Regions from separate parts of the Mediterraneibacter torques genome, predicted to be linked through region 1. Evidence: riboswitches for the same ligand, from Rfam matches in the RefSeq annotation. Region 1 holds a riboswitch; each other region holds the start of a gene.
The links. Region 1 has a riboswitch for FMN ahead of tnpA (IS200/IS605 family transposase). Riboswitches for the same ligand answer to the same signal wherever they lie in the genome.
Positions count from the first base shown of each region.

Region 2: it holds a riboswitch for FMN, as region 1 does, so the genes downstream of both, ribD (bifunctional diaminohydroxyphosphoribosylaminopyrimidine deaminase/5-amino-6-(5-phosphoribosylamino)uracil reductase RibD) here and tnpA (IS200/IS605 family transposase) in region 1, are expected to answer to the same signal.
Region 3: it holds a riboswitch for FMN, as region 1 does, so the genes downstream of both, ACH9UM_RS09355 (ECF transporter S component) here and tnpA (IS200/IS605 family transposase) in region 1, are expected to answer to the same signal.

Region 1 is NZ_CP172594.1:2,173,424-2,177,653, reverse strand. It holds gene ACH9UM_RS10295 (J domain-containing protein) at 1-284, shown strand, start outside; gene ACH9UM_RS10290 (hypothetical protein) at 275-808, shown strand; FMN riboswitch at 1,232-1,368, shown strand; gene tnpA (IS200/IS605 family transposase) at 1,586-2,056, shown strand; gene ACH9UM_RS10280 (ECF transporter S component) at 2,203-2,772, shown strand; gene ACH9UM_RS10275 (cell wall hydrolase) at 3,025-3,726, shown strand; gene ACH9UM_RS10270 (GNAT family N-acetyltransferase) at 3,754-4,230, shown strand, end outside.
Region 2 is NZ_CP172594.1:2,055,810-2,060,039, forward strand. It holds gene ACH9UM_RS09750 (bifunctional 3,4-dihydroxy-2-butanone-4-phosphate synthase/GTP cyclohydrolase II) at 1-796, opposite strand, end outside; gene ribE (riboflavin synthase) at 815-1,468, opposite strand; gene ribD (bifunctional diaminohydroxyphosphoribosylaminopyrimidine deaminase/5-amino-6-(5-phosphoribosylamino)uracil reductase RibD) at 1,450-2,577, opposite strand; FMN riboswitch at 2,854-2,968, opposite strand; gene ACH9UM_RS09765 (class I SAM-dependent methyltransferase) at 3,441-4,230, opposite strand, start outside.
Region 3 is NZ_CP172594.1:1,982,963-1,987,192, reverse strand. It holds partial or broken gene ACH9UM_RS09370 (1-deoxy-D-xylulose-5-phosphate synthase) at 1-378, shown strand, start outside; gene ACH9UM_RS09365 (Rrf2 family transcriptional regulator) at 632-1,066, shown strand; gene ACH9UM_RS09360 (pyridoxamine 5'-phosphate oxidase family protein) at 1,278-1,673, shown strand; FMN riboswitch at 1,694-1,805, shown strand; gene ACH9UM_RS09355 (ECF transporter S component) at 1,880-2,503, shown strand; gene ACH9UM_RS09350 (4Fe-4S binding protein) at 2,500-3,114, shown strand; gene ACH9UM_RS09345 (hypothetical protein) at 3,111-3,332, shown strand; gene ACH9UM_RS09340 (helix-turn-helix domain-containing protein) at 3,630-3,866, opposite strand; gene ACH9UM_RS09335 (hypothetical protein) at 4,077-4,230, shown strand, end outside.

The DNA of each region.
Region 1 (4,230 bases):
CAATCTGGTATTATTTAAGCAGCTGTGCGAATGCGGGACTTGGCAATAATGTTCTGGCAAGAGACCATGCGGCTCAGGCTGTGAATATGGAGCCGAACAATATGCAGTACAGACAGCTTTTGAATCAGTTGAATTATGCGAGCAGCCGTTATCAGAACAGCTCTTATGGCAATGGATACAGCAGCGGTACTACACCGTGCGGTACAGGCAATATGTGTTGTGATCTGTTTGTTGCGGATTCGTTGTGCGAATGTATGGGAGGCGACTTGTGTTCATGCATGTAAAGGCAAAAACAATGGCGTTTAGCGGACTTCTTCTTGCGCTGACTGTGATCTTTATGGTGTTGGGCAGTGTGATCGAGACGAGCACATTATTTCTGCTGGCGGCGGCATCTTTTTTTGTCGGGATCATTATCCGGGAGTTCGGACTTAGGATAGGAGCGGCATTTTATGCGGCAGGAGTGATACTTGGATTTATTACAGCGCCGAATAAGTTTTATGTGTTTACATTTGCGGCGATGGGATTATACATATGGGGGAGAGAAGCTGCATGGAGATGGATCGTGCGGCATGTGCGGGAAGAAAAGAGCAGGACGGCGTTTCTTCTTTTTAAATACGGAATCTTTAATCTTGTATATATCCCGATCGTTGTTATTTTCAGAGAAATGTTATTTGCAAAAGCAGTATCGACCCCGATTCTTGTCGGTGTTATGATAGCCGGACAGATAGGAATACTTATCTATGATAAGGCATATGATTATGTTCAGGTTCGCCTTTGGGGAAAGATGCGCGGAAGAGTGATGTCATAAAGAACGATATAAAAAGGATGAGCCACATTTCTGCGGCTCATGGGGGAAAAAGTTTATGAAAAAGTGTTCTCATCTGAGAACACTTTTAGTATACACAGAAAATGTGTAAAAAATGTGAGGAACTTTTGAACCAAATATGAAAAAATTTGAACCAAATATGAAAAAAACGGATAAAGAGGAATCTTTGACGGAGAAATCAAGGCATCAGAAAGAAAAATGATATTATTACAATATTTATATACATGAAAAAGTGATAAAAGAAATAAAAAGATGATAAAGTAAATTAAAAAAGTGACTACCCATAAGAAAATTTGTTTTTTTGGAGGATTTGTGCTTGTGAAAATGTGAAAATAGAGGTTAAAAAGAAAACAAAGTCCTTGAAAATAGAGAACTATAGATTTATAATGAATAGAGTAAATGGAATACGATCTTCGGGGTAGGGTGCAAGTCCCAACCGGCGGTATAGTCCGCGACCCGCAGCGATGCGGTGGAATCGGTGACTTTCTTAAACAGAAAGAATTCCGATACCGACAGTATAGTCTGGATGAGAGAAGATAGTGCCGCTTATTGCTCAGGAAAGGGCGGTAAGTTACACAGGTGCAGTTTATCCCGAACATGATATATGTTCGGGATTTTTTGTATCAAGAAAACCACGCGATAGTCGCGTGGTTCCGTGAAAGCTTTAGCGGTGTATTCAGAAATAAAAACTCCTAATGTGTATAATAAAAACGTGACCTGCCAGTTACGTAAATAAAAACACATTAGGAGGACCGTATAATGTCAGAACAAAATACAGACGTAAAAAGCTTAGCACATACAAAATGGAATTGCAAATATCATGTAGTGTTTGCACCTAAATATCGAAGGAAAGTATTTTATAACGAAAAGAAAGAAGCAATTCGTGAAATAATCCGAACACTGTGCCAATGGAAAGGTGTTGAAATCATCGAAGGAGAAGTATGTCCGGATCATATTCATTTACTTCTGAGTATCCCGCCCAAAATGAGCGTTTCGGGATTCATGGGATACTTAAAAGGAAAGAGTAGCCTAATGATATTTCAGAGATTCGGAAATATGAAATTTGCATACCGAAACCGCGAGTTTTGGTGTAAGGGATACTATGTTGATACAGTAGGGAAGAACACGGCAGCAATAAAAAGTTACATAGCCAACCAGCTAAAACAAGATAAGGAAATGGATCAGATTAGTCTATTCGATCCGCGAGACCCGTTTACGGGTAGCAAGTAATCCTGCGCGTGGCTGGCAGGCCAATAAAAGACGCACTTGTGCGTGGCTAGTAATATTAGGGCTATGCCCGAAAATGAAAAACCACCCGCTAGGCGGGTGGATGTTTATTTATAAAATTGCAGAAACGAAAAAAAGGAGAAGAAAAAATGGAAGAGGAAACAGGAACGGTAAAAATGGTGATGAGTAAGAAGAAAACAGTGAAAATGGTAAAAATGGGAGTGATGGTAGCCATATCGGTAGCGATGGTATATCTTGTTCATTTTCCGATTTTTCCGGCAGTGCCGTTTTTAGAGTATGATCCGGCGGATATTTCTATTCTGATCGGAACATTTGCCTTCGGACCGGAGGCTGGGCTTGTTTTGACAGTTGTGACGGCGGTTGTTCAGGGACTGACAGTGAGTGCGGGGAGCGGACTGTATGGGATATTGATGCATATGATCGCTACGGGTGTTCTTGTCCTCGTATCTGGAATGATCTACAACAGAAAAAAGACAAAGGCAACGGCTGTTTTTGGATTGACGGCGGGAATGGCTGCAATGGCAGTTGTTATGGTCGGGGCAAATTTATTGATTACTCCGATGTTTATGGGAGTATCAAAAGATGTCGTATGGAAATTAATGCCGTTTATTATCGGCTTCAATGTGATAAAAGCGGGAATAAACGGGGCGGTTACATTTCTTTTGTATAAGCGGATCGCAATGTTTTTGCGTAAATGATCAAGTAGATGAAAGTCTTATCTGTATCTTTGTTTTGAAAAGATGCGGATAGGACTGTTTTTTTGCGGCAGAAAAAGATGCAGCAAAAAATGAGAAAGAAAAAAGTTGACAACTTCTTTTCTTTGTAGTACAATCCCAGTCGTAACATTTTTGTAATATCTGTAATAAATATGAAAACAACACATATATTTTAAAAGGGGATTATTAAAAATATATTGTGAAGATATTGCAAATGTTTACGAGGAGGAGTATATGAATTATAATAAAAAAAGAATGATTGTGGCGCTGCATCTTACAGTGTCAAGTGTTATGCTGCTTTCGGGATTTACAAGTCCCGGGACAAAGATGAATACCGCCGGAGATCTCCGTTATGCGGGAGGTGAAATAGCCGTTCAGATCGGGGATTCAGTTGTGGACGGTACGATTAGTATGATCAAAGGAACGAAACAGGTTTCGCAAAGCGTTCAAACGGCAGGAGACGTATGGAAAACAGAGGCTGTCCGTATTGAAGAAATGATTCGGGCAGAGGAAGAAAGAGCCGCAGAAGAAGCAAGAATTGCCGAAGAACAAGCAGCACAGGCAGCGGCTTTGGAAGCGACACAGTTGGAAGCGGCGAATGTTATGGCAGGGGAGCAGGAACTTCTTGCCGCTCTTATCTATTGCGAAGCGGGAAATCAGCCATATGAAGGTCAGGTTGCAGTCGGAGCAGTTGTAATGAATCGTGTGAGAAGCGGTTCTTATCCGAATACGATCAGTGAAGTGATCTATCAGTCTGGGCAGTTCGGACCGGCGATGACAGGGTGGCTTGATTCGGTTCTTTCGTCGGGAGGCTATACAGAGACAGCGATGCAGGCAGCGGCAGACGCTCTTGCGGGAAGTAATCCGATTGGCGATTGCCTTTCCTTCGGAAACGGAAACTGGGGAATCCAGATCGGGGATCATTTTTTTCATTAAATCATAGATACGAAAGAAGGAAATAGTGTGGATATTAAGATCAGACAGTATGCGGAAGAGGATGTAAAAGAAACGATTGCCATCTGGAACGAAGTTGTAAAAGAAGGGATCGCATTTCCACAGAAAGAGACTCTTACAGAGTCGACAGGAGATCTGTTTTTTAAAGAGCAGACATTTACGGGGATCGCTTATGACGAAGAGAAAAAAGAAATTGTCGGAATGTACATTTTGCATCCGAATAATATCGGAAGATGCGGTCACATATGTAATGCAAGTTATGCTGTCCGAAAAGATATGCGGGGACTTCATATCGGGGAAATGCTTGTAAAACATTGCATGAAAATGGGAAAAAAATTCGGCTTTCGCATTTTACAGTTTAATGCGGTTGTGAAAAGCAATGCAGGAGCTTTGAAACTTTATGAAAAGCTTGGTTTTGTCCGTTTAGGAACGATTCCAAAAGGGTTTGAAATGAATGACGGACATTATGAAGATATTATTCCGCAT
Region 2 (4,230 bases), 120 kb from region 1:
ATGCATCCCCTGTCAGACACTCCGAATGTACCCGGCAAAGCACATCCTCACCATCTCCCAGATCACCTTTTACCAGTGCCAGATGATGCTCTCCTGTAATATCATTGATATAACCATACATTTTAAAATCACCGTACTGCGTTGGGAGGTTTGCAACGGCTTCCTCCTTTACATGCTTTTCATGTATTCTTATATAATCCTGCAGATCACGGATCGTAATAAATGTAAGGTTATGCTCTTTTGCCATTTCCCATAGCTGTGATGTACGCATCATAGTTCCATCTTCTTTCATAACTTCACAGCACACGCCGCATTCTTTCAGTCCGGCAAGTCTCATAAGATCTGTTGTTGCCTCTGTATGGCCATTTCGTACCAAAACCCCGCCTTTTCTGGAAATAAGCGGAAACACATGTCCCGGTCTTCTGAAATCCTCCGGTTTTGACTGATCATCCACACACTTCATGATAGTATAGGAGCGCTCTTCCGCAGAGATACCTGTGGTTGTATCTGCGTGATCTACTGCCACGGTAAATGCTGTACTGTGATTGTCCGTATTCTCCGCAACCATCGGCGGAAAGTTCAATCTCACCGCAATTTCTGCACTCATCGGTGTACAGATAAGACCCTTTGCATAGGTCGCCATGAAATTAATATTTTCTCTGGTCGCAAACTCTGCCGCACATATCAGATCTCCCTCATTTTCTCTGTCCGGATCATCTGTGACCAGAACTATTTTTCCTTCCTTAAGATCCCTAAGTGCTTCTTCAATTGTGTTGTACTGATAATTTTGTGACATAGTGTATATCCTCCTGTTCTAAAACCCGAATTCTTCAAGAAACTCCATCGTAATTCCGGATTCTTTTTTCTCTTCTTCGTTTTTTCTGATGCCAAGCAGTTTTTCTACGTATTTTCCGATCACATCATTTTCCAGATTAACCAGATCCCCCGGCACCTTTTCCAAAAGAGTGGTTTCTTCTCCTGTATGTGGAATGACCGACACCTGAAAACCAGCTTCATCAACCCTTGCAACTGTCAGGCTGATCCCATCAATACAGACGGATCCTTTTTCCACAATCAGATGCAAAATCTGTGGCGATGTCTCAATTGATACCCAGATGGCATTTTCTTCCCGGAGCATGGAACGTATCACGCCAGTCCCATCAATATGGCCGCTTACTATGTGTCCCCCGAACCTGCCGTCTGCAGCCATTGCACGTTCCAGGTTTACCTGGCTTCCGGCCTTGCAGCTGCCAAGACTGCTTCTTCTGATCGTCTCTGCCATCACATCGGCAGTAAATCCGTCCGGCTGAATCGACGTAACTGTCAGACACACACCATTCACAGCGATACTGTCACCGATCCTTGTCCCTTCCAGGACTTTCCGGGCTTTCACTGCCAGGATCCCTGATTCCCCTGTCAGCTGTATATAACGGACTTTTCCTTTCTCTTCTACGATTCCTGTAAACATGATTCCTCCTGTTTTTTATCACACACCTGACATTTTATCCGGATATCCTCACCGATCTGGCAGATATCTGTATATTTCAGTTCCACTGCTTCAGACGGCAGTTCAACTCCAATACCCTCTACCGGTGTCTTCCCAGCCACACCGCCAAACAGCTTTGGTGCCACAAAAGCCTGTACTTCCTTTACAATTCCAACTCGCAGTGCACTGTCATTTAACGTACCTCCTCCCTCCAGGAGGATGCTGTCAATGCCTCTGTTTCCAAGATCTGCCATCAGCTTCTTAAGGTCTATCTGATTCTTTTCGTCGGGACAGTAAATGGTTTCAACTCCCATGGTATGTAATATTTTTATTTTCTCTTTTGCATTTTTCTGTTCTGCATAAGCCACGATCGTCCGGTACTTTTCCGCACTTTTTACAATCTGACTGCCCGGCGGGATCCTGAGCTTACTGTCACACACAATCCTGACAGGACTTTTCCAGCCTTCTACCCGGACGTTTAACATCGGATCATCTGCAAGCACAGTTCCAATACCAGCCATGATTCCCATGTACTGATGCCGCATATGCTGTACTTCTTTTCGTGCAGATTCTCCGGTGATCCATTTTGATGCTCCTGTTTTCGTTGCGATCTTCCCATCCAGTGTCATGGCATACTTCATTACCACATAAGGAGTCTTCGTAGTAATATAATGGAAAAACACCGGGTTCAGCTGATCACATTCTTCTCTCATAAAATCTTCAACTACTGTTACACCGGCTTCCCTTAACATCTGTACACCTTTTCCTGCCACTTTCGGATTCGGATCTCTGGAACCGATCACCACTTTTCTGATCTTCTGTTCAATGATCGCTTCCGTACATGGAGGTGTTTTACCATGATGACAGCAAGGCTCCAACGTGACATAAATCACCGCACCTTCTGCTGATTCTGTAAGAGAAGCAATTGCATTACGTTCCGCGTGAAGTTCTCCATACTTTTTATGATAGCCTTCCCCGATGATCTTTCCGTCTTTTACGATCACTGCCCCTACCATAGGATTGGGATTCGTCCAGCCTTCTCCTTTTTTGGCCAGTTGAATAGCCCGAAGCATATATTCCTGATCCGTCATTTCTATTCCTTCTTTCTTATTCCTGTTCTTTGCCTGGGCTACGCCGAGGCTTTTAAACATGTGCAATCGGATTCACAGACAAGTGAATGGTATAGTTATTTCGAAAACGATGTACCAGATACAAAAAAAGCCTGCAGAAATATCTGCAGGGTGGAATTGATCTGTTACATATGATTGATAAATGAATGTCTGATTTTCCTATATAAAAAGCTCTGAAATGGATCACCATCTCAGAGCTCTGATACTACATTCATTCATACAAAAAATCAACTGTACTATCATCTTCTTCCATCCAGACTGTACTGTCGGCCCCGGAATCTCACCGGATCATGCCTCTCGGCTCGCGGGCTTTACCGCCGGTAGGGAATCTCACCCTGCCCTGAAGATATCTTTTTGTTTATTTTAATACTTTATCTGTTATTTGTAAAGCAGAATTTTTATTTTACTTAGTTTACTGATGGAGATAGAATATCCATATACACAATAAATATCCTCATTTTATCCATATATTATATCGTTTTATGAATTGTTTTTTCACTAAAATCACACTATTTTTTCACTATTTTTCATTACTTCATCGTTTTCGCCAGTGAATTGAGCAATGCCCACATCTCTGGATTAGCCAATACTTTTGCCAGAAGTTCCGGATCAACTTCATCAGCAACAGAACCGTCACAAGCAACCAAACGATAACGGTTTCTGTATAGAGTTGGTTGAAGCTTCTGGTTAAAGATTTGCAAAAGTTCCCATAGTGCATTATCTTTTAATTTTGCACGCTGGTGATAGAAGGCGGCTTTTGATGGTGTTTCATCAGTGCGTCCGAAAAAATGATAAAGTTCTATCTCTCTGATATTGTATATCCACTATAGTTTTAGATGTATCATCTTTACCATCTTGAATTGATCAGAAACTGTCATACTGACCTTTGTGGATAGCTTTAAGCCATTTTTAGGGATGTAACGATAGTATGGTTCCTCCGCAATCACCTTCACATTACCCCCGATCTTTGCTGCCAGTTCTTCCGCTGAATCCACATAAAAAAACATTTGTGCATCGGCATGGCCGACCTGTTTCATATATTTTTTCTTCATCATGGTCATTCCTCTTTTGTTCACCGTATCAAAAACAACTTCCATATTTCCAAATTGCCCAATCATACGCAGAAGGGCAATGACCTTATGTTCCTCAAAATAATGAAATAACCCGCCTGCAGTAACGAGAATAGGAGCATCAAGTACATCATTGCGAACTTTTTTGATCCAATCCTTTGCAAAGGCATCCCCGGAAATATATAATTCCCTCTCTGGTTCGGGAAGAAGTCCCCGCCGGTATTCGATTACATGAGGCAGATCCATGGCATACCAGTGTGTCTTTCCGTTATCACATCGGTGATAGGTTGTCTCCAGACCACAGCCCAACTGGACAATCACACCGTCCGGTCTGCGTTCCAGAAAAGTCCGAATAATCCGATCCATATTAGCAGACCGGGAAGCAGAGGCCAAAAGGGTATACTGGCTCTGCATATTCTGTTTAATCAAGTCTGAAGGTAGCTTCTTTTTCAATTCCAATGCTTTTTTATCATATAAAATTTGCGGGTAATGCTCACTGGCATAGATTCTGCCCAGCATAGGGACAAACAGGGTATCCTCCACA
Region 3 (4,230 bases), 190 kb from region 1:
AAAGACAAAGAGGGATGGCATTGGTGTATGCCATTTGACCGTGAAACAGGCAAACCAACAATCTCTTTTGGCGATGGAGAAGATTATACATCTATCACTGCTGAGTATATTATGCGAAAAGCAAAAAGTGATTCTGAGCTTCTTGTGATTACTCCTGCTATGCCGGGCAGTGCAGGCTTAAATCAGGAACAGCGAAAGGAGCTTGGATTGCAGTATGTGGATGTAGGGATTGCGGAAGAACAGGCGGTTGCCATGGCATCTGGTGCTGCAAAAAACGGTGCGAAGCCGCTTGTGGTTACAAACACAACCTTTATTCAAAGAGCGTATGACCAGATTTCCCATGATGTATGTATTAACAATAGTTTCTGGATTATCTTGGACTTGAAAACATGGGTGTGTTTACAGCACATGGGTCTGAAAACAAGAGCGAGAAAAAGAGAGAAGAACTAAGGGCGTTCGGGGCATCGCTGCGTTAGGTAAATTCCATTTGGCGAGATGTCGATAGACCATAAAATTGTTTTTTTCTAAAGCAGACTATTGATTGTATTTATATTAAGTTTTCAACAACAATGTAACCATTGAAATTACATCTGTTTTTTGATATGATTACTGTCAAAGAGAGGTGTTTATAATGCAGATTTCAAGCAGATTTACAATGGCAATCCATATGTTTGCCTGTATAGATACATTTTCAGATCAGAAGATGACTAGTGATTTTATGGCAGCAAGCATTGGAACTAATCCGGTGATTGTTCGTAAAATATTGCAACAATTAAAGGCTGCTGGTCTTATTGAAGTTGCAAGAGGGACAGGCGGTGTGACAATTACCAGACCATTGGAGCAGATTACATTCCTTGATGTGTATAAAGCAGTGGAATGTGCACCAGATGAAGAACTGTTTCATTTTCATGAGAATCCCAATCAGAAATGTCCGGTAGGAAAGAATATTCACCATGTTCTTGATAAGAGACTGTTAGAAGTACAGAAGGCAATGGAGGAAAAACTTTCAGAAATGACACTTGCTGATGTGAAAAAAGATATTGCAGTGTATACAGAGGAAGAGTAGCCTACAGAAGGCTTCGGATGAGTGATTATACCATCACAATTTCCGGAGCCTTTTTGTTTTTCATAATCAATGTAAAATCTTCAAAAGGAGTTGTAACAAAAAAAGTTACAAAAAGCTTGATGTAACTATTGACATTACATTAAACGAATGATATTGTATAGCTACAAGATGTAATAATCATTGTTACAACATATCAAGGAGGTAATTTAAAATGCAGAAAGTAGTAGAATTTTTACAGAAAAACCCGGTTCAGTATTTAGCAACCGTCGGAAGAGATGGAAAGGCAAAATGCCGTCCATTCATGTTCTGTTTTGAGCAGGACGGAAAGCTTTGGTTCTGTACTAACAACACAAAGGATGTTTACAAGGATATGTTAGCAAATCCTGAAGTAGAAGTATCAGTATCTTCCCCTGAATACGCATGGATTCGCCTTCATGGCAAAGCAGTATTTGAGGACAACAAGAGTGTAAAGGAAGGATGCATGAACAATCCTATCGTTAAGGGACAGTATCAGACAGCAGATAATCCTATTTTTGAGGTATTCTATCTTGAAAATCCGCATGGTTTAATCGCAGATTTCTCTGGAAATCCACCTTATGAATTTTAAAGATAATTAACAGAAAAAATTACAGTCTTCGGGGCAAGGTGTAATTCCTGACCGGCAGTATAGTCTGCGAGCAAAAGCTGATATGGTGCAATTCCATAACCGACGGTAAAGTCCGGATGAGAGAAGATATGATAAAACAAGTCCCGCAGGGAATCCCGTCCTGCGGGCTGTTTTAAATTCAGGCATATCTCACAAAAAGGAGATTTATGAGTAACAATACAGCAACTATTAAAACAAGAAAAAATTTAGTTTCTACAAGAACGATAACAATGACAGCTCTACTGGCAGCTATATCATATGTGTTGGCATTTTTAGAGTTTCCGGTTCCTTTGAGTCCATCATTTGCACGAATGGATCTGTCAGATTTACCTGCACTGATTGGGACGTTTGCGTTTGGACCGGTTACAGGAGTGATGATAGAATTGATAAAAAATATATTACAGCTTCTGTCAACATCAACAGGAGGAATTGGTGAACTTGCCAATTTCCTAATGGGGGCATCCTATGTACTGGCTGCCGGTTTTATATACAAATACAAAAAGACTAAGAAAATGGCGAGGTGGGCATGTGTTATTTCAAGTGTGGTTATGGGAATAGCGGCAGCGATTGCAAATTATTTTATTCTACTTTCACTGTTTGAAACATTTATGCCTCTGGAGCAGCTGATTGCATCATTTGGCGAATTTCTGCCATTTATTAAGACTAAGCTGGACGTTGTTCTATTCAATGCATTGCCGTTTAATATCTTAAAAGGCTTGGTAATTGGAGCAATTACCATGATGATATATAAAAAACTTACACCGATACTGAAAGGAGAGACTTTGAAATGACAAAAATGGATTATCTTGAACTTCTGGTGGATGAAATTCATTCAACAACAGTTGCAACGATAGGTTCAGATGGACATCCTCAGACAAGAATCATAGATATGATGTACTATGATGAAGAAGGTGTGTATTTCCTTACAGCAACGGGAAAAACATTTTATGACCAGTTAATGGAGCAGCAGTATGTGGCAATATCCGCAACAAAAGACAAAATTGCGGTGTCTCTGCGTGGAAAAATAAAGAACATCGGAAAAAAGAATCTTGATATTATGTTTGAAAAAAATCCATATATGAAGAAAATCTATCCGGGAGATACGAAAGACGCAATCGAAGTGTTTCGGCTGTATGAGGCACAGGGAGAGTATTTTGATATCAGCAATCCATCAAATATTGTGAGGGATACTATAACAATTGGAAAAACCGAGGCAGTTCAGACAGGGTATTTTATTGGAAAAGAATGTATTGGATGCAAACTGTGTTACTCTGTATGTCCGCAAAAATGCATTGATATATCTTCAGTTCCGGTTACTATCAACCAGAATCATTGTCTGCATTGCGGAAGATGTGCAGAAATTTGTCCGAAGCAGTGTATTGAGAAAAGAGGTTCATTATGATTTTTAAGAAAATCAGAAAAGGGTATGCTGACTGGAGAAACTTTTTATGTAGTACTCCGGCAAGGGATTATGTATTCCAAAAGGATGCATATGAAGACCAGATTGACAGGGCAGCAAAGAATATAAGAAATACAGACTGTGTTATAATCGGGGCAGGAGCCGGGGCATCGACAGCTGCGGGAATCCTAAAATGGAGTACAGTTTATAGTAGTGTATAGCGTGTACCAAGTTATAATTATGGGGTTGAAAATAACAGTATACACAGATAATGTGGAAAAATGTGTATGACGTTTATATAGAAAATAACATTGAAAAAGAAATTCAAGAATGGGTAAATTCATTAAATTTAAAATAGAATAATAATTACATGAGTGACAGAAGATAAGAATCTGAATTCCCTGTCACTTTTATATTATTTGATAAGAAAAAAGAACTGGTTTATATCCGATAAGAATATAGACTGGTTCTTATTTTTAATATGCTATTATATACACAGGGAGTCGGGGAATGTCGAACTATAGCAAGCCGGAAAAGAAAGCATTGATATCGGTATGAAAGAGTTTTGCAAGTGCAACTAATTCAGATGCCTTAATGTTCATGCGATTTGTTTCCAGTTTGGCATAGGTACTTTTGGTGATGGAGATACCCATAAGATTTAATTTTGCAACTACTTGGTCTTGAGTCATATTGTTTTTATATCGAATTGCTTGGATATTTTTACCAATATCCATATCTGGTCTAATCTTTTGCATAATGATGAACTCCCCTTATAAAATAAAAAGTTTCGTAATACAGAAACATATATATTGATTCTAAAGAATTTAAATTTTATAATGTTTCGTAATAAGGAATTATTTTTAACAGGAAGAGGTAAAAGTATAATGGATGTGGAGATGGAAAAGAGAAAATTTTTAAATCTATGTGGCAAAAGAGATCGAGCATTATTGTCAGGTGAAAAAAGAATGACATTGGGGGATATGGAACGATTGACATATCTGACAGAATTTTTTGAACTGGAGAACTATGGAATCGCCTTATGGAAAGAATTTGGTGATGATGTAAAAGAGCCATTTGAAGCGATGATGAAAATGTTAGATGAGCCGGAGTGCATAGAAG